Regions from separate parts of the Bacillus thuringiensis genome, predicted to be linked through region 2. Evidence: a T-box and tRNA genes for the amino acid it is inferred to sense, from the RefSeq annotation. Region 2 holds a T-box; the other holds one or more tRNA genes.

Region 1 (8,177 bases), 1.3 Mb from region 2:
TCTGTTCATAATAAAGTAGGTTATGTACAAAAAGATGCTATTTTACTAAAAAACAAACTTCAATCTAATGATCAATACATCGTCAATGCTAATGCATTAAACGTTCGCTCTGAACCTAATTTAGAATCTTCCATTTTAGATGTATTACCAAATGGCAAGTTCATTACCGTTCAAGAAGATCAAGGCGAATGGTATAAAATATCACACAATGGCCAAACAGGTTACGTACAAAAAGCATTCGTTTCTAATGGTTCACAGCCCTTAGTAAAAGGAATCACCGTTCAAAATAATACAAAATATACTGTTGCAACACCTAATCTGAATGTACGTAGCAACACTAGTACAAGTAGCGCTCTACTCGGTTCATTACAAAACGGTACACAAGTACAAGTAGTAGAAACTGTAGGAACTTGGTATAAAATTCGTTTTGGCACAGGATACGGATATGTAGCAAAACACTATGTAGTACAAAATCAACCACAAGCTAAAACAGAGCAACCTTCATCTATTCCAGCTGCTTTCAAATTCCCTGCTCAAGGAAGAATTAGCTCAACCTTTGATATACGCTGGGAACAAATGCATTATGGTATAGATATTGCCGCTCCAGGGAACGTCTCTATCCAAGCTGCTGCTGCAGGTAAAGTTGTGAAATCTTATTATTCAGCTAGCTATGGAAATGTTGTGTTCATTGCGCATCAAATCAATGGGAAATTATATACAACTGTTTATGCCCATATGAAGGATCGCACTGTACAAACTGGTGATCAAGTACAAACTGGACAATTAGTAGGTCATATGGGAAACACAGGTCATTCATACGGGCAACATCTTCATTTTGAATTACATAATGGAGAATGGAATTTTGAAAAAACAAATGCAGTAAATCCACTGCCATATTTAGTTAGGTAAATTGTATGCCACGCAATATACCTCTTATAATTGAATACGTAGCCTTTTTAGGTTTAATCTGTTGTTTAATCATTTACAATACAAACATTGTATTTTTATCTATTATTATTGCTTTTGTTGCATTAGAAATTATGATGGAATCATTTCAAGTACAACTAAAACAAAAAATTGCCCATATTTATAATGCTATTTTTCTTTTGAGTGCTCTCATAACAAATATAATTAGTAATGGCTTTTATTTATCTACTGTATTTCCAGTATTCTTTATGGCTGTTTTGTTATTTGTAGCTAGATATATTAATGTCCCTTATAACCAAAAACAAAAACAAGAAGCTTAGAAAGAGGAGACACTGTGTACCAATCTTTCAAAGATACTCCAATAAAATACATATTGAATTTGTATGAAAAAGCTAATACTTTTTTTGGTATACAAGGAAGTTACACTGCACAACTTCTCCTATATGGAATGTTGTTTCTTGTCTTAATCACTTTCTCCTTGTTTTACTAACAAAAAAGGATCTCACATAAACCGGAGATCCTTTTTAATTTATATTAATTTTTCATATCGAAAATATTGTTTATCCACAAGCATATTTTTCATAAATAAAGCTCAAATTATATTTTTTCTCTAAGCTCATTCGTTGTTCATCATCGCACCAATAGAAAAGAATATCATGAATCGTTGCGTAACGCTTATTTTTAAGAAATAGCCTAAAGAATGATGGTAAACAATCATGTAATTGTATAAATATATAATTGCGTAGTGTTTCTTCTTTATATTCAATGCCCTTACAAATATACAGTAACTCTTCACAATAATATGCATGCTGTGGAACTTGTATCATTTCGAAAAATGGCACATAAGATAGTAGCTTTCCAATAAAATGACCATATCGATCCATTACTCCTATCGTCATATGCTCCATCATTTCTTTCATCACATATAAATAATCATCTACATGAGTTGTCTTTAACGGGTCTAAGCGATCGGAAATTTGAGATAATACAGCTCTTTGACATGCTAAAACTGCCTGACTAGGCCCATAATATGATAGGAAATCTGTACACTTGCGATATTTCCGTAATAAATCATGTGTATATAAATCATATACAAAAGTATTACAATACATTGCTAAACTCATCATATCACTATTTAATTGCTCTTTTGATAATGATTTTGCTCTCTTGCACATATAAAAGAATGTAAATTCCAATACTTCTTTATGAGATAATAAATGTTTACAATCTGTTATACATTTTTCATTAAATTTAACTCTATCCCAAATTTTAATATCTCTATCTGTCAATTCGCCGATACGATATTTAATAATTAAATAGTTTAAAGCAACTGATTGCGTCAAAAGATCCCATGTTTCATATTCCAATGAAGTATGAACAAACTCAGCTAATCCTTGTGCTATCATAAAAGCATTTGCTTCTTCATACCAACCAATCTCTTGGCATAAGCGAAGAATACGCACTAAAGTTGGAATTTCATCTTTATGAAACTGCGGTAAATTCTTTACTTTATTCATGCCATATACAATAAATGCGGCTAAATTTTCTTCTTTATAAAATTCTTTCTCTTTCCATACTAATATAGTTCGTTCTTTCCCCTCACCTTTTGGGTGACAAGGTACAAGCAAAGAAAATAATTCAGCGAAATTATTTGGTTCTATATATGTATCTGTAACCAAATTCCAATTTGGATCGCCCTGTACAGCCTTCATATAATTCCCCTTCCCTTTCATCTATGTAGGAAATATTAAGTTATTATCGCACCATTAAAAATTAATATTGTTATATTCAAAATCTCTCATAATACTTATATCTATCAGTATATCATCTTTTCTCTTATTAAAAATTAAGAATAACAAATTTTAAAAAACTGTCGAAATTATTAACCATATACTTATTATATAATGTCTCAGATACATCACGCTAACATATTAGTTTAATCCATATATGCTAGAATAATGCATCTGAATTTTATATATAGTTTAGCTCTTTATGAGTAACCATTAAAATCTCGGTTAATTAAAGTTTCAATTTACTCTGTACGCTCTGAAATTTCGCTCAAGGCAAATCCAGCTTGATCATCTGCCGATTCCCTTATAGCTAAATCTCCTAGTGCTAACATACCAATAAGCTGACCACTATCAACTACTGGTAACCGTCTAATTTGATACTGTGCCATTAGCTCTGTAGCTTTTTCAATAGGATCATTTGGAGAAACTGAGATAATATTTGTTGTCATTACATTTGTAATTTTATTAGATCCAGGATGTTTTTCAGCAATCCCTCGAACAACTAAATCTCGATCAGTAACAAGCCCAACAACTTGCTCATTTTCAACAACAGGAATTAATCCAACCGATTCTTCCTTCATTTTTACAGCTGCCTCATATACATTGTCTAGCGGTGTACAATGTACAATATGGGTACTCATTAAGTCTCTAACTCGTGTCATTATTTATTTCCTCCTTTTTATACATACCATAGCTTTTCCAAAATCCCTTTATTTATTTCTGGAAAGTAACATGATAAAAAGGATCAACAAAATAAAAAAGAGCCAGCATAATGCTGACTCTTTTTTTTATGACCCGTACGGGATTCGAACCCGTGTTACCGCCGTGAAAGGGCGGTGTCTTAACCACTTGACCAACGGGCCATGGCTCCGCAGGTAGGACTCGAACCTACGACCGATCGGTTAACAGCCGATAGCTCTACCACTGAGCTACTGCGGAATAATATATGGTGGGCCTAAATGGACTCGAACCATCGACCTCACGCTTATCAGGCGTGCGCTCTAACCAGCTGAGCTATAGGCCCATATACTTTACAGGGGCAGTAGGAATCGAACCCACACTGGAGGTTTTGGAGACCTCAGTTCTACCTTTAAACTATGCCCCTAAATGATGCCGGCTAGAGGACTTGAACCCCCAACCTACTGATTACAAGTCAGTTGCTCTACCAATTGAGCTAAGCCGGCATAAAAAAAATGGTGGCTCGGGACGGAATCGAACCGCCGACACGAGGATTTTCAGTCCTCTGCTCTACCGACTGAGCTACCGAGCCAACATAAATGGCGGTCCCGACCGGGGTCGAACCGGCGATCTCCTGCGTGACAGGCAGGCATGTTAACCACTACACCACGGGACCATTTGGTTGCGGGGACAGGATTTGAACCTGCGACCTTCGGGTTATGAGCCCGACGAGCTACCGTGCTGCTCCACCCCGCGACAATATGAAATTAAAAAATGGAGGAGGTAGAGGGATTCGAACCCCCGCGCGACTCTCGCCGCCTGTCGGTTTTCAAGACCGATCCCTTCAGCCGAACTTGGGTATACCTCCATGAAGGAAAAAATAAATATTTTATTATTATATGTCTAAATCATAAAAAAAATGGAGGAGGTAGAGGGATTCGAACCCCCGCGCGATTCTCACCGCCTGTCGGTTTTCAAGACCGATCCCTTCAGCCGAACTTGGGTATACCTCCGAGACATATATTAAATAAAGTGGAGCCTAGCGGGATCGAACCGCTGACCTCCTGCGTGCAAGGCAGGCGCTCTCCCAGCTGAGCTAAGGCCCCATGTTTTTTTGAATATCGGGAAGACAGGATTTGAACCTGCGACCCCCTGGTCCCAAACCAGGTGCTCTACCAAGCTGAGCCACTTCCCGTTAATAAAAGCGCGCCCGAGAGGAGTCGAACCCCTAACCTCTTGATCCGTAGTCAAACGCTCTATCCAATTGAGCTACGGGCGCATATGGTGCCGAGGGCGGGGGTCGAACCCGCACGGTGGTCACCCACCGCAGGATTTTAAGTCCTGTGCGTCTGCCTGTTCCGCCACCCCGGCATGTCATATTGAAAATTGGAGCGGAAGACGGGATTCGAACCCGCGACCCCAACCTTGGCAAGGTTGTATTCTACCACTGAACTACTTCCGCAAGACATGTATGAGTTATTTTATTAAAAGTGCGGGTGAAGGGAGTCGAACCCCCACGCCAAAGGCGCTAGATCCTAAGTCTAGTGCGTCTGCCAATTCCGCCACACCCGCATGTTTTATTAAAAATGGTGAGCCATGAAGGATTCGAACCTTCGACCCTCTGATTAAAAGTCAGATGCTCTACCAACTGAGCTAATGGCTCTTAATGGCTGGGCTAGCTGGATTCGAACCAGCGCATGACGGAGTCAAAGTCCGTTGCCTTACCGCTTGGCTATAGCCCATTAATTAAGAATGGTGGAGGGGGGCAGATTCGAACTGCCGAACCCGAAGGAGCGGATTTACAGTCCGCCGCGTTTAGCCACTTCGCTACCCCTCCGACATATATGGTGGAGGATGACGGGATCGAACCGCCGACCCCCTGCTTGTAAGGCAGGTGCTCTCCCAGCTGAGCTAATCCTCCATTTTGCCTGGCAACGTCCTACTCTCACAGGGACAAGGTCCCAACTACCATCGGCGCTAGAGAGCTTAACTTCCGTGTTCGGTATGGGAACGGGTGTGACCTCTCTGCCATCATTACCAGACATTATTCTTTTGAGACAATCATTATTATAACTTATTTACTTTAAAAGTCAACAAGTTTTTTATGTTCTCTCAAAACTAGATAACATTTGCTTCATATTATATGGTTAAGTCCTCGATCTATTAGTATTCGTCAGCTCCACATGTCACCATGCTTCCACCTCGAACCTATCAACCTGATCATCTTTCAGGGATCTTACTAGCTTACGCTATGGGAAATCTCATCTTGAGGGGGGCTTCATGCTTAGATGCTTTCAGCACTTATCCCTTCCGCACATAGCTACCCAGCTATGCCCTTGGCAGAACAACTGGTACACCAGCGGTGCGTCCATCCCGGTCCTCTCGTACTAAGGACAGCTCCTCTCAAATTTCCTACGCCCACGACGGATAGGGACCGAACTGTCTCACGACGTTCTGAACCCAGCTCGCGTACCGCTTTAATGGGCGAACAGCCCAACCCTTGGGACCGACTACAGCCCCAGGATGCGATGAGCCGACATCGAGGTGCCAAACCTCCCCGTCGATGTGGACTCTTGGGGGAGATAAGCCTGTTATCCCCGGGGTAGCTTTTATCCGTTGAGCGATGGCCCTTCCATGCGGAACCACCGGATCACTAAGCCCGACTTTCGTCCCTGCTCGACTTGTAGGTCTCGCAGTCAAGCTCCCTTATGCCTTTGCACTCTACGAATGATTTCCAACCATTCTGAGGGAACCTTTGGGCGCCTCCGTTACACTTTAGGAGGCGACCGCCCCAGTCAAACTGCCCACCTGACACTGTCTCCCGGGTCGATAAGACCCGTAGGTTAGAATTTCAATACAGTCAGGGCGGTATCCCACCAGCGCCTCCACCGAAGCTAGCGCTCCGGTTTCAATGGCTCCCGCCTATCCTGTACAAACTGTACCAAAATTCAATATCAGGCTACAGTAAAGCTCCACGGGGTCTTTCCGTCCTGTCGCGGGTAACCTGCATCTTCACAGGTACTATAATTTCACCGAGTCTCTGGTTGAGACAGTGCCCAAATCGTTACACCTTTCGTGCGGGTCGGAACTTACCCGACAAGGAATTTCGCTACCTTAGGACCGTTATAGTTACGGCCGCCGTTTACTGGGGCTTCAGTTCAGAGCTTCGCTTACGCTAACCCCTCTCCTTAACCTTCCAGCACCGGGCAGGTGTCACCCCCTATACTTCGCCTTACGGCTTCGCAGAGAGCTGTGTTTTTGCTAAACAGTCGCTTGGGCCTATTCACTGCGGCTTTCCGTTAAGAAAGCACCCCTTCTCCCGAAGTTACGGGGTCATTTTGCCGAGTTCCTTAACCAGAGTTCTCTCGCACACCTTAGGATTCTCTCCTCGCCTACCTGTGTCGGTTTGCGGTACAGGCACCTTTTATCTCGCTAGAAGCTTTTCTTGGCAGCGGGGAATCAAAGACTTCGCTCCATAAGGAGCTTCCCCATCACAGCTCAGCCTTCACGATAAGCGGATTTGCCTACTTATCAGCCTAACTGCTTGGACGTGCACAACCAATCGCACGCTTCTTCTATCCTTCTGCGTCCCTCCATTGCTCAAACGATAAAGAGGTGGTACAGGAATATCAACCTGTTGTCCATCGCCTACGCCTGTCGGCCTCGGCTTAGGTCCTGACTAACCCTGAGCGGACGAGCCTTCCTCAGGAAACCTTAGGCATTCGGTGGACGGGATTCTCACCCGTCTTTCGCTACTCATACCGGCATTCTCACTTCTAAGCGCTCCACCAGTCCTTCCGGTCTGACTTCACTGCACTTAGAACGCTCCCCTACCATTGATACCATTGGTATCAATTCGCAGCTTCGGTGGTGTATTTAGCCCCGGTACATTTTCGGCGCAGAGTCACTCGACTAGTGAGCTATTACGCACTCTTTAAATGGTGGCTGCTTCTAAGCCAACATCCTAGTTGTCTAAGCAACTCCACATCCTTTTCCACTTAATACACACTTTGGGACCTTAGCTGGCGATCTGGGCTGTTTCCCTCTTGACTACGGATCTTATCACTCGCAGTCTGACTCCTAAGGATAAGTCATTGGCATTCGGAGTTTGACTGAATTCGGTAATCCGATGAGGACCCCTAGTTCAATCAGTGCTCTACCTCCAAGACTCTTACACTTAAGGCTAGCCCTAAAGCTATTTCGGGGAGAACCAGCTATCTCCAGGTTCGATTGGAATTTCTCCGCTACCCACACCTCATCCCCGCACTTTTCAACGTGCGTGGGTTCGGGCCTCCATTCAGTGTTACCTGAACTTCACCCTGGACATGGGTAGATCACCTGGTTTCGGGTCTACGACCACGTACTAAACGCCCTATTCAGACTCGCTTTCGCTGCGGCTCCGCCTCTTCAGCTTAACCTCGCACGGGATCGTAACTCGCCGGTTCATTCTACAAAAGGCACGCCATCACCCATTAACGGGCTCTGACTATTTGTAGGCACACGGTTTCAGGATCTCTTTCACTCCCCTTCCGGGGTGCTTTTCACCTTTCCCTCACGGTACTGGTTCACTATCGATCACTAGGGAGTATTTAGCCTTGGGAGATGGTCCTCCCAGATTCCGACGGAATTTCACGTGTTCCGCCGTACTCAGGATACATTCAAGAGAGAACGAAGTTTCGACTACGGGGTTGTTACCCTCTACGACGGACCTTTCCAGGTCGCTTCGTCTACCTCGTTCCTTTGTAACTCCGTATAGAATGTCCTACAACCCCAAGAGGCAAG
Region 2 (13,190 bases):
AACTAACGTATTTAAAAAACACAAGAGATTTAGATTACAACGACGATTATGTCCGCTTTTTAGTAAATATGGTTTGGAAGATTACTAAGCCCGTACATATTGTTGATTACGGTTGTGGGTATGGTTATTTAGGCTTATTATTAATGCCTTTACTTCCAAAAGGATCAAAGTATACAGGCATTGATAGTGGAGAAACATTATTAGCTGAAGCGAGAGAGTTGTTTCGTTTACTTCCGTACGAGTCAGAATTTCTGGAGGGAGATGCTATAGAAATTGAATTGAACGATACATACGATATAGCAATTTGTCATGCCTTCTTATTACATATGAGTTCACCAAAAACGATGCTACAAAAAATGATTCATTCAGTTAAAAGTGGCGGGAAAATAATCTGTTTTGAACCACATTGGATATCAAATATGTCTTCATACACTTTGGATGGAGAGAACCAATCGGAATTTATCCAGCTAGGCATTTTGCAGAATTTATTTGAAAGTGACACGCAGAGGAGTGGAAAAGATGGAAATATTGGTATGAAAATACCGATGTATTTAAGTGAATTAGGTGTGAAAAATATTGAGTGTAGAGTAAGTGATAAAGTGAACTTTTTAGATTCTAATATGCACCATAATGATAAACAAAGTTTGTATCATTCATTAAAAGAAGAGGGGATTGCAGGGAATCCAGGTGATAAGCAGCAATTTATAGAACGTTTAATAGACAGAGGATTAACATATGATAATGCGCTAACTCAATATGAAGCTGAACTACGATTTTATAAAATATTTCATGTGCATTCTTCTTTAGTGTATGCTCCGAATATGAAAATTACATTTGGTGATATAGTATGTTAAAAGATATGATATATAAGAATTGTTGTTTAATGTCGATAAATCGATATTCGACATATAATCGCTGATATATGTTAAGAATCGGTCGATATAATTTGAAAATCGCCGATAAAATGAAAGAATCGCTGATATATTTGAATTATCGCCAATATAATTTTATGTACTGATTTCAGCTTCTACAAGATAAAAACCGCATGTTACGTCATTCCATATAATTAAACAAAATACGGAGAAAAACAATCATTTTTACTATATTTTGTTATAAATTTGAATAATATTAATTAATACCATCCATTATAAGAGATTTTAGTTGAATACATACTATATGGTGTGTAAAATCTAAGCAAGTAGCAGTTTAAATATAAATTCGAGGTGAATGCATGCTAGATTTTAAGCAGTTAGAAGCGTGTTTGAAAGATAAGAGATTTGTAGACGGATTACAGGAAATAAATAATGAAATTGCATATATAAAAGAAACGAATACTTTATCCTATGTGAAGAAGTGGCTTGCTAATATTCCTTCGCATAAGGAGTTTGACATATTAATTCGTCTTACTGATGAAGGGCTTATGCACCAATACAGTTCATTCCTCATTCGCTACGCTTATAAAAAATTCCCAAATATGAGAACGCTCTCTTTATATTGTGATGAGTTAATTGATGAGCGGAAAATTCTTGAAGCAGAGCAGCTGTTAAAAGAAACTTTAGAAGAGAGTAATAAAGAAGAAATAGATGCCGATTTTTTAGCGAAAACATATTTTACGTTAGTACGATGTCTTTTAGAAATGAAAAGAAATGAAGAAGCGCTAATGTATATGCAAAAAGCAGAGGAGTACAGTACGCGCGTAGTGTTTGATAAATGGGGCTACGTTTATATGCATACAGGCGAATGGGAGAAAGCGGAAGAACAATTTATTGCTGGCATGCAGCATGAAGATTGTGAAGAGTTATCTACCTATTTATTATCACAATTGTATGCAAATAAAGGAGAACAAAAACGTGCGATACAGTTAATTAATGATGCGATTGTAAAGTTCCCACAAGTACCATATTTTCATTTTGAGAAGGTAAAGTATTTATTAGATTTAGAGCAATATGAAGAGATGTTAGCGGTAATAGATAACATAAATACTCAGCTGCCATATCATGCTTATAACACTTACTTTGTACATTTACGTGCAGAAGCGCTGTACAAAATGAATAAATTTGCAGATTTACAAAAGCTATTAAAAGAAGAAAAGAGTTTAAAAGAATCTTTATATCATAATTTAGAAAAAAATCCGGATGGAAAAAAGGTTCACTTGCCGATAGTTCCTATTGTACAAAAGGATAATTATTGTGTTCCGACAAGTTTAGAGATGATGTTGCGTATATGGGGAGAGACACGTACACAAGATGAAATAGCAGAGTTTATTTTTGATATGACAGGATCGAAGTTTTCAGATACTGTTTCTTATTTAGAAGAATTAGGTTATGAATATCGTTATTTTAAAGGGAATGAAGAGAATTATAAGAGACTGATTGATGAAGGAATTCCTGTTTTATTAAGTATAGATATTGAGCATGCTTCACACGTACAAGTTCTATCTGGATATGATGATACATTGCAAGCTTTCTATGTTCAAGATCCAAACTTTATAGAACCAGTTCTTGTGGAATATAGTAAATTACAAGAAAAATATCGTTATACAGGCTGTTTAGCAATCACGTTTGTTCCGAAAGAAAAGAAGGCGCAACTAGCGTTTCTAAGTGAGGAAGAAAATCGTTATTTTAAATCTATTTTTTCTCTTACGGATCATTTAGATGAACAGGATAAAGAGGGAATTAGTAACTTAGTACAATTTTTAAAAGAAACGAGCGATAATCCAAATACGTGGTTATATACGATAAAGCACTTAGATGTTGAAGTAGATAAAGAATTTATTTTATATTGTATCGATAAGTTAAAGGAAAAGTTTCCGAACTCGGACTTTGTTAAATTGCATGGTGCACAGTGTTTTATTCGTCTTCAGGAAGTAGAGAAAGCGGAGCAAATGCTGACAAGCGTTGAGAAGAAAAATAATCGTGCTTTATATCATTTAATAAACGGAAGATATGCTTTTGAGCAGGAAAGTTATATAGAAGCGATTTCAAGCTTTCGTTCATCGTTACAATTAGACGCAGATCAGCCTATTGCTTGGAGTTTTCTCGCTTTATCCTATATGTATATTGATCAATCTGAAAAAGCATTGCAATATTCACAAGTTGCGTTAGAGCGCAGTCCTGAAAGGTTCACTTTAACGAATCACGGTTTAATATTAATAGATTTAGAAAGATATGAAGAAGCATATGAAATCTTTAATGACTTGTTAAAAGAGTATAAATATGAAGCACATGTATGGTATGAACGAGCGAGATGTGCACATCAACTAGGGAAATTATATTTAGCAATAAAAGGGCTTAAAGTAGCGATTCATTTGGATAGTAATGCACCTTACATTTATACGAAACTTTCGGAAATATACGAATCTGATTTGAAGGATGAGGAAAGTACGAAAGAAATTTTATTAAACGGTATTGAGAACTGTGATGATAAAGCACCTCTTTACGTAAAATTAGGTGACTATCATTTTCAAAATGATAGCTTGGAAGAAGCAGAAGTATTGTATAAGCGTGCTTTAGAAGAAAACGATGAGGATGTTTATTCTCACTTCGGACTTACACAAGTGTATATGGCAAGAGAACAATACAAGGAAGCAAAAGAATACATTCTTGGTCTTGAGAAGCAAATTGAAAAGAGCCAAGATTTCCTCATGAATGCAGGAATGGTTTTATGGGATGCTGAACTTGAACTTGGTGGAAATGAAGAAGGGTTTAAAGTAGCGCTATCTAAGTTAGAAAATGGTATAAAGAAAAGCGATTATAATGTAGCAAGTGCGTTAGATGAATATGTGAATCGAATTAAAGGAACGGAATTTGTACAACGAGGTATAGCGTTTTTAAGAACTTTACACAAAGAAAGAAATGAAGTAAGTGAGTACGGTTGTTATGCAGGTATTTTATATGAATCTATTGGACAGTACGGCCAAGCGATGAAAAGATATAATAAGGAGATAGAACAAAAGGAAACGGCATTACCGTATTACCGAATTGGTGAAACACTTATGGCATTAGGGCAATTGACGGAAGCAAAACAAGCGTATGAAACATGTTTAGAGCTTGATGGAAATTTCGTAGGTGTACATTTACAGCTTGCGGAAATATACGAAAAAGAAGAAAACCGTTCTAAAGAACAAAGTCATATGGTTCAGGCGATGAAGGAAGAGCCGTTGCATATTAATATGGAATATTTGGCACAGCTTTCAGTAGATATGAATCTTCAGGAAGAATTGCTGACTGAACTAGAACAATTAGAGGAAGAAGTACCTGAAATATGGCGTTTAGATGCGATTGCATATGTGTACGGAGCGATGAATGAAATAGATAAAGAACAAGCACAGATTGAATACGCACTACAATTAGATGGTGAGCATATAGAAGTTCTATATCATTATGCAAAAGTATTAGTGAAAAAAAGAAATGTAAAAGCAATTGAAGTTGCAATGAAAGTAATACAAAAAGATTTTGATAATGAACGTATATTTGATGTTTATGTAAAAGCAGTAGAGCAACATAAAAAATTGTCTAACATACGAGATTTTCTTCATACGTTAAAGGTGAAAAAAGTAGAAAGAAGTACAGCATTCATGTATGCTGCAGCTGCGGTTACGGAAATATGGATTGAACGCCAGCTGCATGAACAGCCGAAACGATCTATCATTACGAGAGCTTTTTATCGTATGAAAAATCGTGCGAAAGAAATTTCAATGGTTACTATGATAATTGATTTATATGAAATCTCTTTAAAGTTAAATCCGAAAAATAGTATGGCAGCACAGCGATTTGCGCTATTTTATGAGAATGTAGAGATGAATAAAGAAGCGATAGAGATTCTGCACACGTCACTAGAAAATAAATGGGATTATGAAGTAGCGAAGCAACTTGTAAATCTTTTCGTTGAGTGCGAGGAAGAAGATATGTTAAGAGATGCTTTGGAATTAACGAAGCAAATGGTTCGAGAACTACCAGATGATTATGATACTCTTCTTCTGCAAGCACAAGTATTCTTTAAAGCAGGGGAAGAAAGAAAAGCAGAAAAGATTACCTTACAATTAACGGAGCAAACACCGTTCGTAAGTAGAGCATTTCTTGCTTTAGGAGAAATGTACCAAAGTCAAGAAAGGTTTGAAGAGGCAATTCAAGTATTAGAAAATGCTTCTATACATCATCGAAATGAAACAGTAATTCTTCTTTCTTTAGCGTCTTCATATCATGGGGCCGGCCAAACACTAAAGGCAGAAAAAATAGCAAATGAAGTATTAACAATGGATGCAAGTGATTTGTTAGCAAGATATGATCGTGCTTGTTATTTAGCACAGTTAAATAGAAATGAAGAGGCGAAGGAAGAGCTTGAAATTGTCCTTCGTGAGGATGAATCGGGATTCTTTGCTGAACTTATTGAGGATGATGAAAATTTAGCAGCATTGCGAGAATTTGAAAAGTAATTGTATAAGAATAGGGGATAAGGATAAGAATATATTTTGAATTAGTTGACAATTAGTTGTCAAATGGCATAAAATAACTTTTAATAAAGTATACAAATCTGAAGACGAGAAAGAGTAAAATAGTGAACTGTTCTCCAGAGAGCCGGTATATTGCTGAAAGCCGGTGGGCAGACGTTATTTGAAAATCATCTCCGAGGAGCCGAGGCTGAAAGTGAGTAAGCCCGGACGGATGTCTACCGTTACAAAGAACACGTATGATAGTACGTTGCTAAGCGCTATTAGTGAAAAGCTAATAGAATTAGGGTGGTAACGCGGGTAAACCCGTCCCTACTTCATAGGGGCGGGTTTTTTGTGTGCTTTTAAAACATTCAAAGGAGTGATTGTAGATGAAGAAAGTAGATGTAAAAGAGTCAGCTGTAGGGAGAGAAACACGTATTCGTAAGCAGTGGAACGAACAAAGCATTTTTGAACAATCAATTCAGAATCGAGAAGGCGCACAATCGTTTGTGTTTTATGAAGGACCACCAACGGCGAACGGTTTACCACACGTCGGCCATGCACTTGGTCGGGCAATTAAAGATTTAGTAGCAAGATATAAAACGATGGCTGGTTATAAAGTAGTAAGAAAAGCAGGATGGGATACACACGGTTTACCTGTAGAACTAGGTGTTGAGAAGCAACTTGGTATTTCTGGTAAACATGAGATCGAAGAATATGGCATTGAACCATTTATTCAAAAGTGTAAAGAGAGTGTTTTCACATATGAAAAGCAGTGGCGTGAATTCACTGAAAGTATTGGTTATTGGGTAGATATGGATGATCCATATGTAACTTTAGAGAATCCATATATTGAAAGTGTATGGCATATTTTGGGGACGATCCATGAAAAAGGATTGTTATATAAAGGACATAGAGTTTCACCATACTGCCCAAGCTGCCAAACTTCATTGAGCTCACATGAGGTTGCACAAGGGTATAAAACAGTAAAAGATTTAAGTGCAACTGTGAAGTTTAAAGTGAAAGATAGTGAAAATGAGTATTTCTTAGGCTGGACAACAACGCCTTGGACACTTCCAGCAAACGTAGCGCTTGCTGTACATCCAAATATGGAATATGTTAAAGCAAAACAAGAAGGTCATGTATACATTGTTGCGAAAGAACGTGTACAAGAAGTATTAAAAGAAAACTATGAAGTATTATCTGTTCATAAAGGCGAAGAATTATTAAACATATCTTATACAGCGCCATTTCCGATGAAAGAAGTTACAAATGGTTACCGCGTTATCGCAGCAGAGTTTGTAACGGCAGATAGTGGTACAGGACTTGTTCATATTGCTCCAGCATATGGAGAGGACGATTATAGAGTTGTTCAAAGTGAAGGATTGTCATTCTTGCACGTTGTAGATGAAAAAGGTGAGTATACAGAAGCGGTACCATTTTTGAAAGGTAAATTTGTAAAAGATTGTGACGTTGACATTGTTCGTTATTTAGCTAAGGAAGGTTTACTGTATCATAAAGAAAAATATGAACATAGCTATCCGCATTGCTGGCGTTGTGATTCACCACTACTTTATTATGCAGGAGAAAGTTGGTTAATTCGAACAACTGCAATTAAAGATACCTTTTTACAAAATAATGATTCTGTTACTTGGTATCCGGATCATATGAAACATGGACGTTTTGGTAAGTTTTTAGAAAATATGGTGGACTGGAATATTAGCCGAAATAGATATTGGGGAACGCCATTAAACGTATGGGAATGTGAAAGTTGTGATCATCAGTTTGCGCCGAAAAGCATTGCCGAATTAAGAAAGCATAGTACGAAAGAAACACCGGAAGATTTAGAATTGCATAAGCCTTATGTAGATGAAGTTCAAGTCTGCTGCGAAAAATGCGGAGGCACAATGAATCGTACACCAGAAGTAATTGATGTTTGGTTTGATAGTGGTTCCATGCCATTTGCACAATATCATTACCCATTTGAAAATAAAGAGTTATTTGAAAAGCAGTTTCCAGCTGATGTTATTGCAGAAGGAATTGATCAAACACGCGGCTGGTTTTATAGTTTATTAGCAGTCTCAGCACTGTATACAGGAAAAGTACCGTATAAACGAGTGTTATCACTAGGGCATGTTTTAGATGAAGAAGGGCAGAAAATGTCTAAAAGTAAAGGGAATGCACTAGATCCAGTTGATTTAGTAGATAAGTTTGGTGCAGATGCGCTAAGATGGGCTTTACTTGTTGATAGTGCTCCGTGGAATGCGAAGCGTTTTTCTGAAAGAACCGTACTGGAAGCGAAATCTAAATTTGTAGATACATTAGTCAATGTGTATAGCTTCTACGTTTTATATGCAAATTTAGATGAGTATAACCCGAAAGAAACGTATGATGTAAAGCGTACGAAATTGGATGAATGGGTATTATCAAGATTGCATAGTACAACGAAAAAAGTGAGAACAGCACTTGATGATTATCAATTTACGAATGCAGCTCGTGAAATTGCAGCACTTGTAGATGAAGTGAGTAACTGGTATGTAAGACGCTCACGTAATCGTTTCTGGGAATCTGGTATGAACGCTGAAAAAGCTGCTGCGTATGAGACACTTCATGAAGTACTTGTAACAATTAGTAAATTAATTGCACCATTCACACCGTTTGTCGCGGAAGACATTCATCTTAATTTAGAAGGAAGTAGTGTTCATTTAGCTGATTATCCAGTTGTAAATGAATCACTACTTCAGCCGAAATTAGAAGCGGAAATGGATGCTGTTTTACAAGTTGTTGAACTTGGAAGAAGTAACCGTAATCAGCATTCTTTAAAAGTAAAACAGCCGCTAGCAGAACTTGTATTACTTGAGCATAACGAGAATGATATGGATTGGGAATCTTATCGTGATATCGTTATGGATGAGTTAAATGTAAAAGCGTTCCATGTTGAACTCGATGAAACAAAATACACATCATATCAATTGAAGCTCAATTTTAAAACAGCAGGGCCGAAATTCGGTAAAAATGTGAATGCAGTGAATGGTTGGCTAAAACAATTATCACAAGAAGATGTACAAAACTTTGTATCAACAGAAAGAGCAGTTTACGAAGCAACACCAGGAGAAGAAGTAGTTGTAACTGCTGAAGATGTGTTAGTTGAAAAAGTTGCAAAATCAGGATTCTCTAATACGACTAACGGACAATATACGGTTATGTTAGATACGAATGTAACGGAAGAATTGTTACAAGAAGGAGTAGCGCGTGAATTCATTCGTGCGGTTCAAGAATATCGTAAACAGTTGAATTTACCAGTTAATTTACGAGTCGATGTTATTCTCGATACAGAAGAAGAACTACAACGAACGTTAACGAACCATAAAGATTTATTGGAAGAAAACTTACTCGTTAAACAATTTACATTTGGTCACTTAACGAACGAAGACGATGAACTTTCTTTAGGTGAAACAAAACTTAGAATTAAATTAAGTGCAGCTAATTAAAGGAAAAAGGAAGTTGGAATGATTCCAACTTCCTTTTTCGTATGGAGGTAAATTAACTAGCTAATTTCCTCATAATCCATTCAATAGGTCCTCTAGAAAATTTCTTTCTCCATAATACGCTAAACAAAATACTGAAAATGAAAAATACAGTAGCAAATAATAAAACGAAAAGTAGTGTTTGATGTTCCATTCTATTGAATAGAATTAATGTCCCAATCCCGATAAATACATGACTTACATAATGAGTTAATGTTAATTGACCTGTTTGTATAATGGAAGTAACAAACCAATTATTTTCATATTTTTCAGTGATATAGAGGCAAAGTATTAATATAGCAATAGCGGATCCTGTAGCTGATAAAATATATAATATATTTGGTAAAATGGGTCCTGTATTAAACAAAAATGTAGCAGCTTCTTTGCCAATGTGTGGAATGAAGTAGTATGTGAGCCCTTTTGATAAAAGTTCTATCAGTATGGTGAATGTAATACCGAGCAAGAGCAACCTATCTCTAATCTTTTTATTATGAAGATCTAATCTGCCAATTATCATACCGATTAAGAAGAACGAAAACCATGGGAAAAAAGGGTGATAACCATTAAAGAATAAATTGCGAAGAAAACCGTTTATTGTCCAGAAGTCTACATAGTTTATAAATGGAGTAGGGCCTCCCCAACCTTCGAAAGTATTGAAAGTAAGCTGAAGAGATTGTGCCAAGAGTAGGATAATAATAGATAACAAGAGTAATGCTTTTTTTCGGACTGTAATGAGTAATGCAGCAACGAAAAGGTAAACACCGTAGTAGTGTAATATATCCCCAGTCCACTCCATTACGTATAAAAATAATCCTAAAATAAATAAGAATAGTGCCCGTTTCCAGATGATTTTTCGGCTATTAGAAATTTTTATTTTTTCATTGCTAGCAACAGATGATCTAGTCATTAAAGATATGCCAATTCCAGCAAGTATAACAAACAAGGCAGAAGCTCTACCTTCAAAAAGTGACATGAAAGTTATTAAAAATGGGGGACCATTTCCTTCTGCACCTGTTATCACCATAAAATTAACAAGCAGCATACCAAACATCGCCAAGGCCCTAGCAAAGTCTAAGCCGATAATTCGTTTTTTAGTATTCAATTCAATCCCTTCTTTCAAAAATACTGTTTACAGCTTCCATCCATATTTGTCTATAATCTATATCCACATGTAACATCATAAAATTCCCGACATTATCAAGCACTAATGCTAACATATGAGCTTTTGAAACTAGATTTTTATTTTCAATCAATTGAAGCTCATTTGCTTTTGTAAGGAGGGATTCAAATCCTTGTAAATATTCTGTTTGCACAGTTAGTAATCGATCTTTGTACATATCATTTCTTGAAGATAGTAATACATATTCTTGCAACACACGATTAAAATAAGGATCGTTCTGCTGTTCATCAATTATTTTGAATCCAATTTCAATGCATTTCTCAATAAAATTTTCTTTCGTAAACTCTTCTGTATGGAAGAAGGAAGAAAACTGCATCGCAGCACATAATTCTGTGAAAATACATTCGATTAATGCATCTTTAGATTTAAAGTAATAATAAATGGACGGTTTAGCAATTCCGACTTCTTCAGCAATCATTGAATAAGTCGTTTTGGTAATACCATGTCCGGCAAACAGTCGATAGCTTGCTTCCATAATTGAAGAGAGTGTTTCTTCACTTTTGCTCATAATAAAGCCTCCTAAAAAAAGGTTATATAAATCGTATCATTCATTAATATTTTTTTCAACCTACCGTTAGGTAAAAAGTAGCCTATTTTTTACAAAGTCATTTAAAAAGTTTAAGAGTTAAGGAATTGCTTTAGAAATATATTTCTAAAGTATTGTGTTCACTTTACACATAAATATTGAGAAAATTTCACTTACCCTAAATGAAAAGGTAATAGAAGTGTTTATAGAGAATTACTCGTAGATTCAATTTTTATCCCCCCATTTTGTGGGGAATGATTGCCTAGTGGTAATGGGATAAGGTTGAGCTACTTTATTAGGGGGAGTGGTTCTATGTTTAATAAAAAAATGGTGGCAATGGCAATGACTGTACCGTTAGTAATGGGGACGATTTCTACGGTTTCGGCATTGGAAAAACAACAGCAAGTAAAGTTAGAAGCTTATTCGCCACAGAAAAAAGCAACTGAATATTTAAAAGAAAATGCTGCGCAGTATGGATTGAAAACAGACCTTTCAGACTTGCAATATATTTCTACAACAGAAACGTCAGTAGCTTCATATGTTAGGTTCCAACAAGTTGTTAATGGTGCACCTGTATTTTCAAAACAAATAACAGTTACGCTTAACGGAGAGGGAAAGGGAGTACTCGCTGTTTCTGATTATCAGCCTGTTACAGGTGTGAAGGAAGTAACGACAAAAATTAGTGAAAAAGATGCAATACAAAAATCAATGGCGTATGTTGGAGAAGCAAGTGAGCAAAATTTATGGGCTCCTACAGATAAAGAGTTCGGATATATTGTTGAAGAAGGAATTGCTCGTCCAGTATATAAAGTTGTAGTCCATTCTAATAATCCATTTGGTGCATGGGAAACATTTATTGATGCAGAAAATGGAAAGTTAATTAAAAAGGTTGATATAAACCGAAAAGCTGAAGGGTCAGGAAAAGTATTTTTACCTAACCCAGTCGTATCTAGCGGTAGTAAAGTAGGCTTAAAAGATAATAACGATGCAGATTCAACAGCTCTAACGAACCAACTGAAAACTGTTACGTTAAAAGGTTTAGATGGAACAGGATTTTTAATTGGAGAATATGTAACGATTTCTTCAAAAGCGAAAACAAAATCTACGAATTTACAATTTAACTATACACGCGCAAATGATAGCTTTGAAGATGTTATGTCGTACTATCATATCGACACATTGCAACGTTACATTCAAAGTCTAGGTTTTAAAAATATTAATAACCGTTCGATAAAAGTGAATGTTAATGGTACAACTGATGATAACTCATTCTATTCTCCATCAACAAAAGCTTTAACTTTCGGTACTGGCGGTGTTGATGATGCAGAAGATGCTGGTATTATCGCACATGAATATGGGCATTCGATTCAAGATAACCAAGTTCCTGGCTTTGGTAGTTCAGCAGAAGGTGGAGCGATGGGAGAAGGATTTGGCGACTTCTTAGGTGCTACATATGAAGATGCAGTATCGACTACTGGATATGGTAAAGCATGTGTTGGAGAATGGGATGCGACAGCTTATTCTAGTTCAGATCCAACATGCTTACGCCGATTAGATACGAATAAAGTATATCCGAAAGATATAACGAATGAAGTGCATGATGATGGTGAAATTTGGGCTCAAGGTCAATACGAAATGGCACAAGCTTTTGGCCGTGATGTAGCAACAAAAATCATTTTACAATCACACTGGTCATTAACACCAAACTCTAAATTCAGTGATGGAGCAAAAGCGATTAAGCAAGCGGATGCTCTTTTATATGGTGGACAACATGCTGCTGATATCGATCGCATTTGGGCAGCGAGAGGCATTAGTACGAATTAATATAAAAAGTCGTGGCATTAAGCCACGACTTTTTAATTTGCTTACGAACTGGTACTAGTAAATAAAGCTATATCAATGATAGTGTGAATATATCCGGATCACATTTACTTTTTAGCTTCTTTAAAAACAAAATGCTCTTTAAATTTTCTAGATTCAACTTTTTGACCATTTCGCATTGATCGGAATGGGTGTTCTTGCCATGTAATAATAACATCAACCTCATCCGTTTTTGTAGCAACAGGTAAATTAGCGTGTTCAAATCCAGTTTTTCCACTTGCTAAACGACTTTCCTTTAGGGAAAAGAGTTCATATTTCGTTTTCTTATTTGGTTCGTTGCGGAATACTTCGACGTTTACGTTATATACCTCACTATTCCCGACATTCTTTACTGAAAAATGATATGTTTGAAATTCATCTTTTTTAGCTTGAAGCATATTCTTGTTTGTTTTTTTCGGTTTATCAATATTCACTTGCCATTGATCAGAGTTTTGAGAGATTGGTAAAGATTTTGGTGAATAGGCGTATGTTTCGTTTACTACAATTAGGCAAAACAATAGGAGAAAGAAACTAATTGCTTTTTGCATATACACACCTCGCTATAAAATTTTTTATTAATATGCGTAAATGAATTTGGTTTTATGTAAAAATTGGAAAAATATTAGGGGTGTAATTTCGAATTTGATACATAAGAATATGTATTAC

Evidence for each region. A T-box is a leader RNA that pairs with one kind of tRNA and senses whether it is charged. The one in region 2 lies ahead of ileS (isoleucine--tRNA ligase), so its partner is inferred to be a tRNA-Ile.
Region 1: it has a tRNA-Ile gene. The T-box ahead of ileS (isoleucine--tRNA ligase) is inferred to sense a tRNA for this amino acid. The anticodon was not compared.

The regions. Positions count from the first base shown of each region.
Region 1 covers NZ_CP012099.1:743,022-751,198, reverse strand. The annotation lists gene AC241_RS03880 (SH3 domain-containing protein) at 1-909, shown strand, start outside; gene AC241_RS03875 (hypothetical protein) at 915-1,247, shown strand; gene AC241_RS03865 (DUF3965 domain-containing protein) at 1,488-2,639, opposite strand; gene AC241_RS03860 (CBS domain-containing protein) at 2,960-3,379, opposite strand; tRNA gene AC241_RS03855 (tRNA-Glu) at 3,509-3,580, opposite strand; tRNA gene AC241_RS03850 (tRNA-Asn) at 3,582-3,656, opposite strand; tRNA gene AC241_RS03845 (tRNA-Ile) at 3,665-3,741, opposite strand; tRNA gene AC241_RS03840 (tRNA-Trp) at 3,752-3,822, opposite strand; tRNA gene AC241_RS03835 (tRNA-Thr) at 3,829-3,901, opposite strand; tRNA gene AC241_RS03830 (tRNA-Phe) at 3,912-3,987, opposite strand; tRNA gene AC241_RS03825 (tRNA-Asp) at 3,996-4,071, opposite strand; tRNA gene AC241_RS03820 (tRNA-Met) at 4,075-4,151, opposite strand; tRNA gene AC241_RS03815 (tRNA-Ser) at 4,171-4,263, opposite strand; tRNA gene AC241_RS03810 (tRNA-Ser) at 4,316-4,408, opposite strand; tRNA gene AC241_RS03805 (tRNA-Ala) at 4,429-4,501, opposite strand; tRNA gene AC241_RS03800 (tRNA-Pro) at 4,517-4,590, opposite strand; tRNA gene AC241_RS03795 (tRNA-Arg) at 4,601-4,674, opposite strand; tRNA gene AC241_RS03790 (tRNA-Leu) at 4,678-4,766, opposite strand; tRNA gene AC241_RS03785 (tRNA-Gly) at 4,783-4,857, opposite strand; tRNA gene AC241_RS03780 (tRNA-Leu) at 4,887-4,967, opposite strand; tRNA gene AC241_RS03775 (tRNA-Lys) at 4,983-5,058, opposite strand; tRNA gene AC241_RS03770 (tRNA-Gln) at 5,063-5,137, opposite strand; tRNA gene AC241_RS03765 (tRNA-Tyr) at 5,149-5,232, opposite strand; tRNA gene AC241_RS03760 (tRNA-Val) at 5,241-5,316, opposite strand; rRNA gene rrf (5S ribosomal RNA) at 5,322-5,437, opposite strand; rRNA gene AC241_RS03750 (23S ribosomal RNA) at 5,539-8,177, opposite strand, start outside.
Region 2 covers NZ_CP012099.1:2,071,370-2,084,559, forward strand. The annotation lists gene AC241_RS10865 (class I SAM-dependent methyltransferase) at 1-854, shown strand, start outside; gene AC241_RS10870 (bacteriocin-processing peptidase family protein) at 1,232-5,434, shown strand; T-box leader at 5,527-5,766, shown strand; gene ileS (isoleucine--tRNA ligase) at 5,821-8,922, shown strand; gene AC241_RS10880 (DUF418 domain-containing protein) at 8,975-10,060, opposite strand; gene AC241_RS10885 (TetR/AcrR family transcriptional regulator) at 10,062-10,646, opposite strand; gene AC241_RS10890 (M36 family metallopeptidase) at 10,977-12,488, shown strand; gene AC241_RS10895 (hypothetical protein) at 12,593-13,072, opposite strand.